DNA from 2 places in the Lutispora sp. QWL-02 genome. Region 1 is predicted to be linked to the other one. Evidence: a T-box and tRNA genes for the amino acid it is inferred to sense, from the RefSeq annotation. Region 1 holds a T-box; the other holds one or more tRNA genes.
The links. The T-box of region 1 lies ahead of trpS (tryptophan--tRNA ligase). A T-box ahead of a tRNA ligase gene usually reads a tRNA of that ligase, here a tRNA-Trp.
Positions count from the first base shown of each region.

Region 2: it encodes a tRNA-Trp, which carries the amino acid that the T-box ahead of trpS (tryptophan--tRNA ligase) is inferred to sense. The anticodon was not compared.

Region 1 covers NZ_CM177762.1:3,716,999-3,723,543, forward strand. Annotated here, with positions in the region: gene AC4HCY_RS17720 (S-layer homology domain-containing protein) at 1-1,446, opposite strand, end outside; gene AC4HCY_RS17725 (endonuclease MutS2) at 1,598-3,556, opposite strand; gene trpS (tryptophan--tRNA ligase) at 4,004-5,002, opposite strand; T-box leader at 5,058-5,290, opposite strand; gene AC4HCY_RS17735 (2-isopropylmalate synthase) at 5,318-6,545, opposite strand, start outside.
Region 2 covers NZ_CM177762.1:2,745,560-2,752,104, forward strand. Annotated here, with positions in the region: gene AC4HCY_RS12905 (type I glutamate--ammonia ligase) at 1-1,707, shown strand, start outside; gene lexA (transcriptional repressor LexA) at 1,765-2,385, opposite strand; gene yneA (cell division suppressor protein YneA) at 2,545-2,856, shown strand; gene AC4HCY_RS12920 (hypothetical protein) at 2,944-3,207, shown strand; gene AC4HCY_RS12925 (tyrosine recombinase XerC) at 3,249-4,217, opposite strand; tRNA gene AC4HCY_RS12930 (tRNA-Trp) at 4,687-4,762, shown strand; gene AC4HCY_RS12935 (pyridoxal phosphate-dependent aminotransferase) at 4,888-6,090, opposite strand; gene AC4HCY_RS12940 (PHP domain-containing protein) at 6,119-6,545, opposite strand, start outside.

The DNA of each region.
Region 1 (6,545 bases):
CAATTTCACATCGTCAAGAATATCCATTGCCTTGTTGAAGCTGGCTATGAAAGCATCTGTATTGTTTTCAAGCTCTGCTGCCGCTTTCTCCAACTCAGCCTTTACTTCCGGATTTGTCTCAAACTCTGCCATCATCAGCATATATTCTTTGACCAATTTTATAAAATCTTTATCCTGAGCCAAATCATTTACAGAGTTCTTTATAACTGCCTTTAGTGTTGCATCATCCAATCTGATTTGATAGATCCTCGCATAGTCTTTTCCTTCAGAAGTATTGATGACCTTGATGCCCCTGTCCTTAACAATGCCGAAATCAGTATTGGCTTCATCCATATACTTTTCTATTATCTTCATCATGCTGTCCTGAAGTTTTTTGCTTGCCTCCATGAGCTCCTTCGGATTGCCCGCATTTGACTGATTTGCCCCTTGATCATCTATTACAAGATATTCTTTTCCCTGGAGCTCTTCAGGCATAAAACCGGCAAGTATTTCAGGGACCTTGACCACTTCTGTAAGCTTCTGTGTGTGGCCGGACATATCCATGTCCACCCATATTGTAGTATTTACATCGAAACCTTTTGCTTTAGCAGAAAGGCTTGTCTCCGCTGTCACTTTTGTACCGTCATCATTCATAACGGCTTTGGAAGCAGCATCTATTTTTGTGCTGTTCACAACATCAGCTATTTCATCAAATACTGCCTGTTCCTCTTCTGAAAGACCGTCAGCCTTCAGGGCAAGGTACAAGCTCCCCTTGCTTTCCATGGTCTTGATTTCCTGCTGTTTTCTAATCGCATCAAACAATGGTTTTGCATCTGCTGCAGTGAGATCCTTTGTAGCTACTCTATCCAATGCTGTTACAACTTCCGCTCTTGCTATCTGGGCTAAAGCCTTAAATTGATTTTCCGGTGTGCCTCTCATATATCCTTTGACTACAACAGCACCTATATCAGCTTTGCTCCATTCCGGTATATCATTTGCATCAACATAGTTTTTCAAAATTTCAGAATCCGGATTTGGTTCGAGCTTCTCGATCCTGGAAATTATAGCCGCCACTTCTTGTCTTGTGATGCTGTCATTAGGCTTAAAGCTTCCGTCTATAAAGCCATTGATGTAGCCTGCTTTCTTTGCTTTGGAAACTTCATCATAGACCCATTGGTTTGCTTCGGCAGAAACATCGGTGAAACCCGGCTCAGTTTTTTCATCAAACTGATATATTCTGTTGACCAAAGCAACAAACTCAGATCTTGTGATATTGTTATTGGGCTTGTATGAGCCATCCAAATATCCCGTCATCAAACCTCTGTCGATCCAATCGCCAAGCTGCTTTTCAGCCCAGTGTCCTCTGATCTCAGAGGATTCTGCAAAAACGATGCCAAAGCTTGATAATGCTAGCACAACAGAAAGGAATACACTTAATAGTTTCTTCCCTTTTTGATTATTTATCATATTTCTCCTCCCGATTTTTAGTTTACATAATGTAATTTCGAAATCATTATATTATATAAACAAAGAGAAATATAGTAAAAATAATAGCTAATAAAGTCAACTTCTCACACATGGACATAAATATTCCATAGGTTTGACATTGAAGGCTTTATTATTCTTTATTCGGAACTGTTATTTCAAGGCCTTCAACATGCTTTCTGCTTAAAATATGCCTCTTCTTCCTGTTCTCCTTAGTTTCAAATACTATATCGAAGTCGTAATCTTTGGGGTACAGCTCATCTCCTTGAATATAGAGCGAAAGACGCTTTTTATTGACTTTCAGCTTCTTTTTCATGACCATTACACCCAGTTCGCCTTTGCTGTTTTCGGATTCGCAAACTATCCCGGTCCTGCCCATGCTGCTGATATAGACACAATCACCTATTTGGAAAGTCTTCTTTGCTTTTTGTTCCTGATCTTCTTTTTTGCCGCAGATCGATTCAGTGCATTTTGCAGCCTGCTGAATGCGTGGCTTTATAAAGCTTTTAGCATTGGCGTTCTTCGCATCCGGCTCTTTATAAATATTGCTGTAATCCTTTTTCTCCTTATATGTTATTTCATGAGCCCTTTCAACGATATTTCTGCTTATCCCGAGCCGTAAAGCTATCAGCAGAGCATTGCTTTCTCCCGCTTTGCCGATATTCAATTTGTACATGGGGCTTAAGGTTTCTATGTCAAATTCCATGCAGCCATTCTCAAAGCCATCCTTTGCTGCAGCAAAGGACTTTATTTCACTATAATGTGTAGTTGCAATTATCGTTGCTCCTATGTCATATATCTCTTCAAGTATTGCAGCAGCCAAGCCCACACCTTCGCTGGGATCTGTCCCAGAGCCCAGCTCATCAATTATTACCAGAGCTCCGGAGTCGGCACATTCCAAGATAGCGGAAATATTTTTTATATGTGATGAGAATGTGCTCAAGGACTGCTCTATGCTCTGGCCATCTCCGATATCCACCAGTATATCCTCAAACACAGCGAACTCGCTTCCGCTTCCAACGGATACATGCAAGCCGGACTGCACCATCATGGTCATCAACCCGACGGTCTTTAGGGCTACTGTTTTGCCTCCGGTATTCGGCCCTGTGATCACCAAAGCTCTGTAATCATCACCTATAAGGAAATCAATGGGCACAGCATCCTTGCCTATCAGCGGATGCCTTCCGCTATGAATGCTGATATGATTTTTGGTATTGAGCTTGACCTCTCTGCAATCCAGGGATTTACTGAACTTAGCCTTTGCAAATACAAAGTCATAATGTATCATAGCCTCTATATTTATAGACAATTCACGCTTATAGGATTCAACTATGCCGGTTAAAAAAGATAATATTTTATAAACTTCGTTTTCTTCCTCCAGCTTTAGCATGTTCAATTCCTCATGGAGCTTTTTTACTGAGGCCGGCTCAATAAACAAAGTAGAGCCGCTGGCGGAAGTGTCCAGCACGCTTCCTTCTATATTCTTGCGGTATTCCTTCTTCACAGGTATCACATATCTTCCATTTCTCATGCTCACAAAGGCTTCCTGTATATAGGCGGCATATGCTGACGAATTTAGCAGGCTGTTCAGCTTTTGCCTGATCCGATCGTCAGTAATAGCTATCTTCTTTCTTATCTTGTTCAGCTCGGGACTTGCCTTGTCGCTTACCATATCATATTCAATGGAATTTGAGATCTCTTCAGCCAAATCTTTGAGCTCATGCATAGAAAGGGCATAGGATGACACGCCTGGAGCTATATCCTGCATTGGGATCATAAACTTTCTGATGCGCCTGACGCTCTCCAGCAGCTCCAATATAGCCGACAGCTCCTCAGGATATAGTATCCCGCCTTTGCCAAGCTTGCTTACCACCTTATCAATGCCTGTCAAGCTGTATAAAGGCACACTGGAGCATCTGTCCATGATCATGCAGCCCTCTGTTGTTTCATGTAGCCATCCTTCTATTATATTTATATCTGTTGACGGCTTTAATTCTTTTATGACCCCTTTTGCCTGATCTGAAACAGCATATTCAGCCAGTTTTTCTTTAATCTTGTCATATTCCAGCAGTTTTATCGCAGTCTCTTTCAATTTTTATTCCTCCATCTTTCTTCTATTTCTAAATATTTTGCTCTCCGGACACTGCGCCTACCGCTTCCAAATCAAAAAAACTGCAAGCAAACATCTGTTTACCTGCAGCTCCGTATAGATCTATCTGATTAATGCAAATGCTTCCCCGAATCGGTGAATCTGCAAAACCAATAAAATTTGAATATTAAAATGCCGTGCAATAAGAGCACGGCAGAAATTCATGCACTATACTTAATTTTTTACTGAAGCCGATGTTCTTAACTAATAGTATCCGAAGGCAACAAGAAAACCACCTATTTGTGTAGGTGAAATGCTACTCTTCGTCCCTTATTAAATTGCTTAGTTAAGAACAACCTCTATCATAAAACAAACTCCTTTAGAATACTTATGACGATGTCATTATATTATATGACAAGCCCTCAAGTCAAACATTTTTTCATACAAAGCTTATCTGGGTATCAGCCCAAGCTTTTTTTGCATCTTTCTCAAGGTCTTATTTGCAACGTAGCTTGCTTTTTCTGCTCCGCTTTTATAAATGCTCTCCATATATGGCTTATCATCCAAAAGCTGCTTTACTGTGTTTTGAAGGGGCTGAAGCTCTTCTACCAGTGCCTCCGCCACATCGGATTTAAATTTGGCGTATCCTATGCCGTCATACTCTTTCTCGATATCTTCAGGCTTCTTGCCTGCAATAGTACTTAAAATACTGATAAGGTTTGATATACCCGGCTGAGATTCGTTATATTTAACCACACCCAAATCATCTGTGACTGCCCTGCTTATTTTCCTTCTGATGACATCCGGCGGGTCCATTATAAGTACATAGGCATTGGGGTTATCGGCGGATTTGGACATCTTTTTATCCGGCTCCTGAAGATCCATTATTCTGGCGCCTGTATCCCCAATATATGGCTCCGGTATTGTAAAGGTAGGGCTATACAAATTATTAAATCTGATAGCCAGATCTCTTGCCAATTCAATATGCTGCTTCTGGTCGCTGCCTACCGGCACCAAATCAGTATTATATAAGAGTATATCCGCCGCCATCAGCACAGGATAGGTGAATAACGCCGAGCTGACGCTTTCACCGACTTTCTGAGACTTATCCTTAAATTGGGTCATCCTGCTCAGCTCCCCCATATAGCAGAAGCAGCTCAACAGCCATGAGGCCTCGCTATGCGCAGGCACATGGGATTGGATAAACAATGTATTCTTCTTGGGATCGAGACCTGAAGCCACGTATATCGCAATGTTTTTTAAAGTCCTGGCTCTCAATTCTGCCGGGTCCTGCCTTACGGTCAGAGCGTGCAAATCAACGACACAATAGTATGAATCATATTGATCCTGCAGGGCCGCCCAATTCTTTAAAGCCCCCAAATAGTTACCTATGGTCAAATCACCGGAAGGCTGAATCCCGCTGAATATAACCTTCTTATTCCCATCCATTTTTTACACCTCCATAATTATTGTGCTCAAAAAAATTAAAAACCCTATAGAAAACCTATAGGGCGTATAATGCGCGGTGCCACCTAATCCAAGAAGCTTAAAGCCTCTCCTCATAACAGATACTTCATATCCTGCTTCTTTAACGGGAAGCTCACGTTATTGGCTACTTTGATTTCACCAAAATCCTCAAGGACCCATTCAGCTCAAGCATAATTGCTGCACTCCCACCATCGGCAGCTCTCTTTGAACCTGTTTTCAAGCTTACTTGCTTCCCTTCAACGGATTTTAATATTATTTTTATATATTATATGACTATTACGAAATTTTGTCAACGGCAAAACAGCAGCTATCATAGCTCATCTTATTTATTGCGTTGATGAAAGCTTTTGCACTTGACTCTATTATGTCAGTGCTTATACCGTTGCCGACATAAATCTTGCTGCCCTTTTCTATCTTTACCGTTACTTCTCCCAGAGCATCTTCGCCGCTTCCTATTGCTTTCAGAAAGTAATCCCTAAGATTCACATCTATATCTGCCGCCTTTTCTATCGCTCTAAATACAGCATCAACCGGCCCTGTTCCGCATGCAGCTTCTTCCGCAACATTATCGTCGGGCTTTTTAACCCTTACCGTCGCTGTACTGACCACCTTGTTGCCGCAGGATATATGCATATATTCCAGGCTGTAGGCTTCAGGTATTTGATGGATGTCCTCCGTGATAATGGCTTCAATATCTCCGTCGGATACGGTTTTTTTCTTGTCTGCAAGATCTTTAAATTTAACAAAGGCTTTATTTATTTCTTCTTGGGATAAATCGCTGTATCCAAGCTCATTCAACCTCTCCTCAAAGGCATGTCTTCCTGAGTGCTTGCCCAGCACCATAAGATTTTTCTTGAGTCCCACTGACTCAGGCGTCATTATTTCATAGGTCAATCTGTTGTTTAGGACTCCATGCTGATGTATTCCTGATTCATGAGCAAAGGCATTAGCACCTACTATAGCCTTATTAGGCTGAATATGGATACCTGTAGTCCTGCTCACAAGGCCGCTTGTTCGGGCTATCTGCTCGGTGATGATGTTCGTTTCAAAATCATAATAGTTTTTTCTTGTCTTCAATGCCATGACAATCTCCTCCAAGGATGCATTTCCTGCTCTTTCTCCAAGGCCATTTATAGCACATTCGATCTGAAGTGCACCATTTTCAATGCCTGCCAGAGAGTTTGCAACAGCAAGGCCCAGGTCGTTATGACAGTGAAGGCTTATAACTGCCTTATCAATATTGGGAATATTTCTTTTTATACCTGCGATAAAGGCTCCATACTCACCGGGAGTTGAGTAGCCAACTGTATCAGGTATATTTACCACATCCGCGCCTGCAGCTATTACTCCTTCCAAAACCTCATATAAAAATTCCGGCCTTGTCCTGGTTCCATCTTCAGGCGAAAACTCAACCTCCACATTGGGACTCAAAGATTTCGCATAGGCTACTGCCTCAATGGCTCTTTTCTTGACCTCCCGGGGAGCCATTTTCAATTTAAATTCC
Region 2 (6,545 bases), 970 kb from region 1:
GACGGCTCCAGCGTTGTTATGCCTGGCATAGCTACACTCAATAACGGTAAGGTTGATATTGTAGCAGATCTGAATTCAAATTGGTATGTAGATTATAATTTTGAACATATAGATGGCAATATCGATAAACCTGTAGGTACATTGCGAATACCTTCTTTTTTATATCATAGTGGGATTGCAGTGGATTCCCGCTCTATTTTGAAAAGAGCCATCATCAATTTCTCAGATTCATTATTGGCAATCATAAAAGAAAATCCAGATTTGTTGGAAGGAACGACAATAAAATCAGAGGATATAAATGAAATAATTCTTACGTCAGCTACCGAATTAGAATTCTGGGTAAAAACACCTAATGATAAAGCTGATATAGAAGCATTATCTGCATCCCAGGTTTTGCATGAGCAATACTGGAAAAGGACTAAGGGATCTGTCAGAACATCAATGGAGCAATCCTTATTGCTCATGGACAGATATGGACTTCATCCTGAAATGGGCCATAAAGAAGTCGGAGGAATAAAGGCCAAGCTGGATGACTCGGGAAACCTGACGCATATAATGGAGCAGCTTGAAATAGACTGGAAATACTCTACCTCATTGCAAGCCGCCGACAACGACCTGGTTGTCAGGACTATAATAAAAGAGGTTTTCAGAAAAAATGGCCTTGAAGTCACCTTTCAGGCTAAGCCCATAGAAGGAGTGGCAGGAAGCGGCAAGCATACCCACATAGGGGTTGCAGCAAGACTCAATGATGGCAGTACAGTTAATTTATTCTCCCCGAAAGATATAAAGGAAAGCTTCTTAAATAAAATAGGATATGGTGCCCTAATGGGCCTGCTGAATAATTATGAAGTTATAAACCCATTTATATCTCCCACCATAGATTCATTGAATAGGCTAAAACCCGGCTTTGAGGCTCCTGTATGCATAGTAGCGTCATTAGGGCACCATGTGGATACACCTTCTAGAAACAGGACTGTCCTGATCGGTTTAATACGCGATATGGATAATCCTCTTGCGACAAGGTTCGAAATACGTTCTCCAAACCCTATGACAAATTCTTATTTATCAATTGCGGCAGCATATCAATCCATGATAGATGGAATTAAAGCGGCAGCCGGCGGAGGTTATTCTTTAAACCAGATGTATAGCAATTTGAAAAAAACAAAGGGTGAGGATAAATTTTATTTAAACAAGGATAGGGAATACATTAGCGAAAAAAACATTTATGATGAATATTCAGATGCAGAAAGAGAAAAGCTTTTTGGCGTTCACCCTGTAACAGTATACGAAAATATGATAAGCTTTAAAAAATATCCGGAAAAATCCAAAGTTCTCTTGCATAATGATGTAATGAGTCAGCCAATAATAGACAGCTTTGTAGAAGCATCGCTTACAAGATGGATTACAGAAATACTAAACAGGCACATACCGGAAAATATCGATTTTGTAAGATCCTGCAAGCAAATTCATAAGGTGCACGAAGCTGCTGATATGGATATTCGCCATTGGTATAAGATAAACGAATTGCGCCATTATCTCGTGAAGGATACCATAGGTGAAAAATCTCTTATTACAAGAGTAAAAGATGCAGCGACAAACAATAATATAGAAAAACTTTCTTTGCTTCAACTTGAGTTGAGTAATAAAATCAGTGAACTAAAGAATGAATATAACTTATATAAGAAAAATTTGATAGATATAGATTAAAATAAGAAAGGCTTCTATTGGAAATATTTTTAATAGAAGCCTTTCTTATTTATCATCTCACTTTATTTTTCTCAGCACTCCTGTGACTTTACCTATTATTGATAGGTTATCTGTAATAATAGGATCATAAACAGGATTCTCGGGCTGTAATCTAAAATGCCCTTTTTCTTTATAAAAGCGCTTAACAGTGGCTTCATCATCAATAAGTGCGACTACGATATCTCCATTATTGGCATGAGATTGCTTTAGGACTATTACATAGTCTCCATCCAGAATGCCTGCATTGATCATGCTATCACCTTTTATAACCAATATAAATGATACATCATTTCCTACAAATTCCATGGGTATAGGAAAAGTATCTTCAATATTTTCTTGAGCCAATATAGGCTGACCTGCCGTGACTTTACCCACTATAGGCAATTCAACCATTTCCTTCCGAGGGAACATAAAGCTGTTTGAATCCAATACTTCTATAGCTCTTGGCTTGGTTGCATCACGCCTGATGAACCCCTTTTTTTCGAGTCTTTCTAAATGACCATGAACAGTTGAGGTAGATTTCAAATTTACAGCCTCGCATATTTCCCTTACAGAGGGAGGATAACCCTTAGAGGCCAGTTCTTTTTTTATAAAATCTAAAACTTCAATTTGTTTGCTGCTAAGATCATCTATATTCATAGATATTCACAACCTTTAAAATAATTATGTAATTTATATTCTGATTATAACAAAATATAATATAAAAATCAAACAAATGTTCGTAAATATATTGACATCGTACATATGTTCGATTATTATATAAATAGAACATATGTTCTTTTGGAGGAGGAATCAGTCATGGAAAGCTTGAAACACAAAAAGTATAGAATAGTTAGCAAAAAAAGATTTTACTTATTTTTAACAACTATATTGGTGCTTGCGTTTATAGTTTTTTATTCCTTTAAAGTAGATGCCGGGAGAGCATCCGAAGTAAAAACAGATGCTGTCTACGTAAGCAGCGGCGATACATTATGGTCATTGTCTAAAAAATATGTCAGCAATAGAATGGATATAAGAGAATACATAGATGAAGTGATAGAATATAACAACCTGCAATCAATAAATATAAAACCTGGCCAGCTTATATATATGCCGATATACAATAAATAGTATTTTAATGGCAGTAGAGTGGTTTACTATTCAAATGCTTTATGATATATTAATTCATATAATATTTTAATAAAGGAGCGTTTACTATTGGCTGCCTTCAATAAAGAATGTGTGCTTTATGATAGATATTGCATAGAATGCGGAGAATGCAATATCTGTGATCTGGATAAAAATAAAATATGTGATAATTGCTGCAAATGCATAGAAGATGATGCAGATTATACCGGAATTGATATAGATGACATAATAATGGAAGAAGACTGGAAAGAGGCTGAAGAATACCAGCCGGAAGATTTAGAAAATCAATGGAAATATAATGAGCCTTACAGTGTAGATATCAATAAAAAATGACTAAATGAGCCGAATGATTTACATAATATATATTATGTAAATCATTCGGTTTCCTGCTGTTCCTTAGACAAAGGATTAGACCTGGCTGCCTGCCTTAACCTGTCGTCATCGATATGAGTATAAATCTGGGTGGTAGCTACACTCTCATGACCAAGTATTTGCTGCAATGCTCTAATATCTACATTTCCGTATTTGTACATAAGAGTGGCAGCGGTATGTCTGAGCTTATGGGGAGAATACTTATTATCGTCAAGTCCTGCATTTTTTATATATTTCTTAACAATTTCCTGGATGGTCCTTGGGCTGATTCTTGATTTAAGCCTGCTGATAAAAAGAGCTTTTTTATCTTTTTCCTTCACTTCTTCAGCAATTCTAATCTTCATATAAGCTTCCAGAGCCTTTATGCATGCATCATTTAAATAAACTGTACGTTCCTTATTGCCTTTGCCGATAACTCTCAGCGTATCACCGCTGATTTTATCCAAGTCAATACCTACAAGTTCCGACAATCTTAGACCACAATTTAGAAACAGCATTAAAATAGCATAATCTCTTTCTTTATATGGCCCTTCTACGGCTTTTAACAGAACCTTGCTTTCCTCTAAAGACAAGTACACAGGCTGCCGGCTGTTTATCTTTGGAGGCTCAAGCTCTAAAGCCGGATTATCATCAATAATCTTGGCCTTTGTGTGCAGAAATTTAAAGAAGGAACGGAGGCATGCTACTTTTCTGGCCCTGGCATAATTTAAATTATTTCTTTCATTGGCAGCATAGGATATAAAAGAATACAGATCGCTTAATCCAATAGTTCTCATGAAATAGCTATCGATATCATTTATGACTATCTCTTCAAAATCCATATCACCGGTAACGATATTCCTTTTTATCTTCATGTATTTAAAAAACAGTGTAAGGTCATAAGAATAGCCTTGAATAGTTTTTTTGGACTTACCTCGAATGGTTTCCATGTATTCTAAAAAATCTTTGGCTAAAATAGGAAGATCACTCATATTTCTACCTCTCTTTTTATCTAATTGCGCGAAATGTATATTTAGCGCAATTAGATATTCGACGAAAAGAGAGGGTTTTCCTGCATATTTTCTTGTTCTATCATAATTTTTTATAAACCATTGAATTTCTTATAATGCTTTCTTATAATCCACAGAAAAATAAAAATTTCCTTAGCTGATTTAAAAATATAAAAATATCTTGTATAATTTTCTCTAAGCTATTCTCAAGCATATTTTGGGGCGTTTTATTGCTACAGGCCCAAATTTCCATTTTAATGACAAATTCCGTTATCATAGAGCAAATATATTACCATGCAAATAAAAGCCCCTTAAAATCCATTTAAATAGGTCAAATATCTTTGATTGCCCTTTATCACCAGACTTGGCTAACAATCATAACTATATTGAATCTTCTTGCGTACAGCTATTGACATACTCTCACTTTTTTTATATAATTGATATTGTCTTTAGGGGTATAGCTCAATTGGTAGAGTAGCGGTCTCCAAAACCGTTGGTTGCGGGTTCAAGTCCTGCTGCCCCTGCCATTTTACAAATCAAAAGCCTTACAAAAACCAAACAGAAATATTTTATTAAATAAAGGCAGTACTAAGTTAGTACGGAGCCTTTTTTTATTTCGCTCAAAAATTTTCCTACTCTTTGCCTCTCTTTTTTATATTAGATTATCATTTAAAAAATTCTCTAAAGTATCCAAGCCCTTTACAATAGTATCCATTGAAGTGGCATAAGATAACCTGATGTAACTGTCAGTACCAAAAGCAGCTCCGGGAATTACAGCAACATTGGCCTTCTCTAACAGCACCCATGCTAAATCTATTGAAGAATGGATTTTTACCCCAGATAATTCTCTATTCATAAGTTCAGATATGTTTACATAAACATAAAATGCTCCTTGAGGTTTTTGACAGTTCAAATACCTGATAGAATTAATTTTTTGATACATATAATCTCTTCTCTTCTCAAATTCCAATGCCATAGCTTTGACCTCGTCTTGAGGACCATTTAATGCTGCTGTTGAAGCATATTGAGTAATCGAGCAGGGATGTGACACAGCATGGCTCTGGATGCTGGACATAGCCTTAATTACTCTTTCGTTTGATGCTGCATATCCCAATCTCCACCCTGTCATCGCATAAGCCTTTGACATGCCATTGATGAGTATCGTTATGTTTCTTATATCCTCAGAAAAAGAAGCAATGCTGATATGTTCTGTATTGTCATAGGTCAATCTTTCATAGATTTCATCAGATACTATGTATATATTATTCTTTAGGGCGGCCTCTGCCAGGGACCGAAGCTCTTCTCTTCCATACACTGAGCCTGTAGGGTTATTCGGGGTGTTTAACAGCACAGCTTTTGTTTTACCCGTTATGGCGCCTTCCAATTCTTCCTTTGTCATTTTAAAGCCGTTTTCCGCCCTTGTATTAACCAGAACAGGGATACCGCCGTTCAGCTTGATGATCTCAGTATAGCTGACCCAATAAGGGACAGGAACGACTACTTCATCTCCCGGGTTTAAGATTGCCGCAAATGCATTTGACAGAGAATGCTTGGCACCGCTGGATACCACTATTTCATTGGGGTTATACTTTATCCTGTTTTCTCTTTCCAATTTAGCACATATGGCTTTTCTTAAATCTAAAGTTCCCTGAGCAGCAGTGTATCTGGTAAAACCAGTGTTAATTGCTTCTATTGCAGACTTTCTGATGTATTCGGGAGTATCAAAATCGGGTTCTCCGGCACCGAAGCCATAAACCTTTATACCTTCAGAAATCATCTGTTTCAGCTTCGAATCAATGGCTAATGTTAACGATGGATTAATCTTATCTGCTTTATCAGAAATTTTTAATTGCATTTTAAAACCTCCAGCTGTGAATAAATTTTTACTTTTTTGCCAGATCTGCAGCTCTTTTTAGATCCAGAACTTTAGTATAATCAATTGTTATGCTTCCCATAATGGGCTGCCCGTTTTGTTTTATTCCATGGCAGTCTGTTCCCCCGGTCATCAGCAGCTTTCTTTCCTTGGCCATATAAAATAAGTATTTTACAATATCCGGATCATGCTTTGGATGATATACCTCAATGCCTTTTACACCTAAATTCAAAACTTTTACTATGGCTTTTCTGTCTGCAATAAGGCCCGGGTGAGCTAAAACTGGAATTCCGCCGACTTCTTTAATCATATTTATTCCATCTTCCGTTGTGAGTCTGAATCTTTCAACATAGGCAGGGCCGCCTATTCCGATATATCTTTCAAAGGCACCTGCCATACTGTTTACATACTCTTTCTCCACCATAGCCCGAGCTATA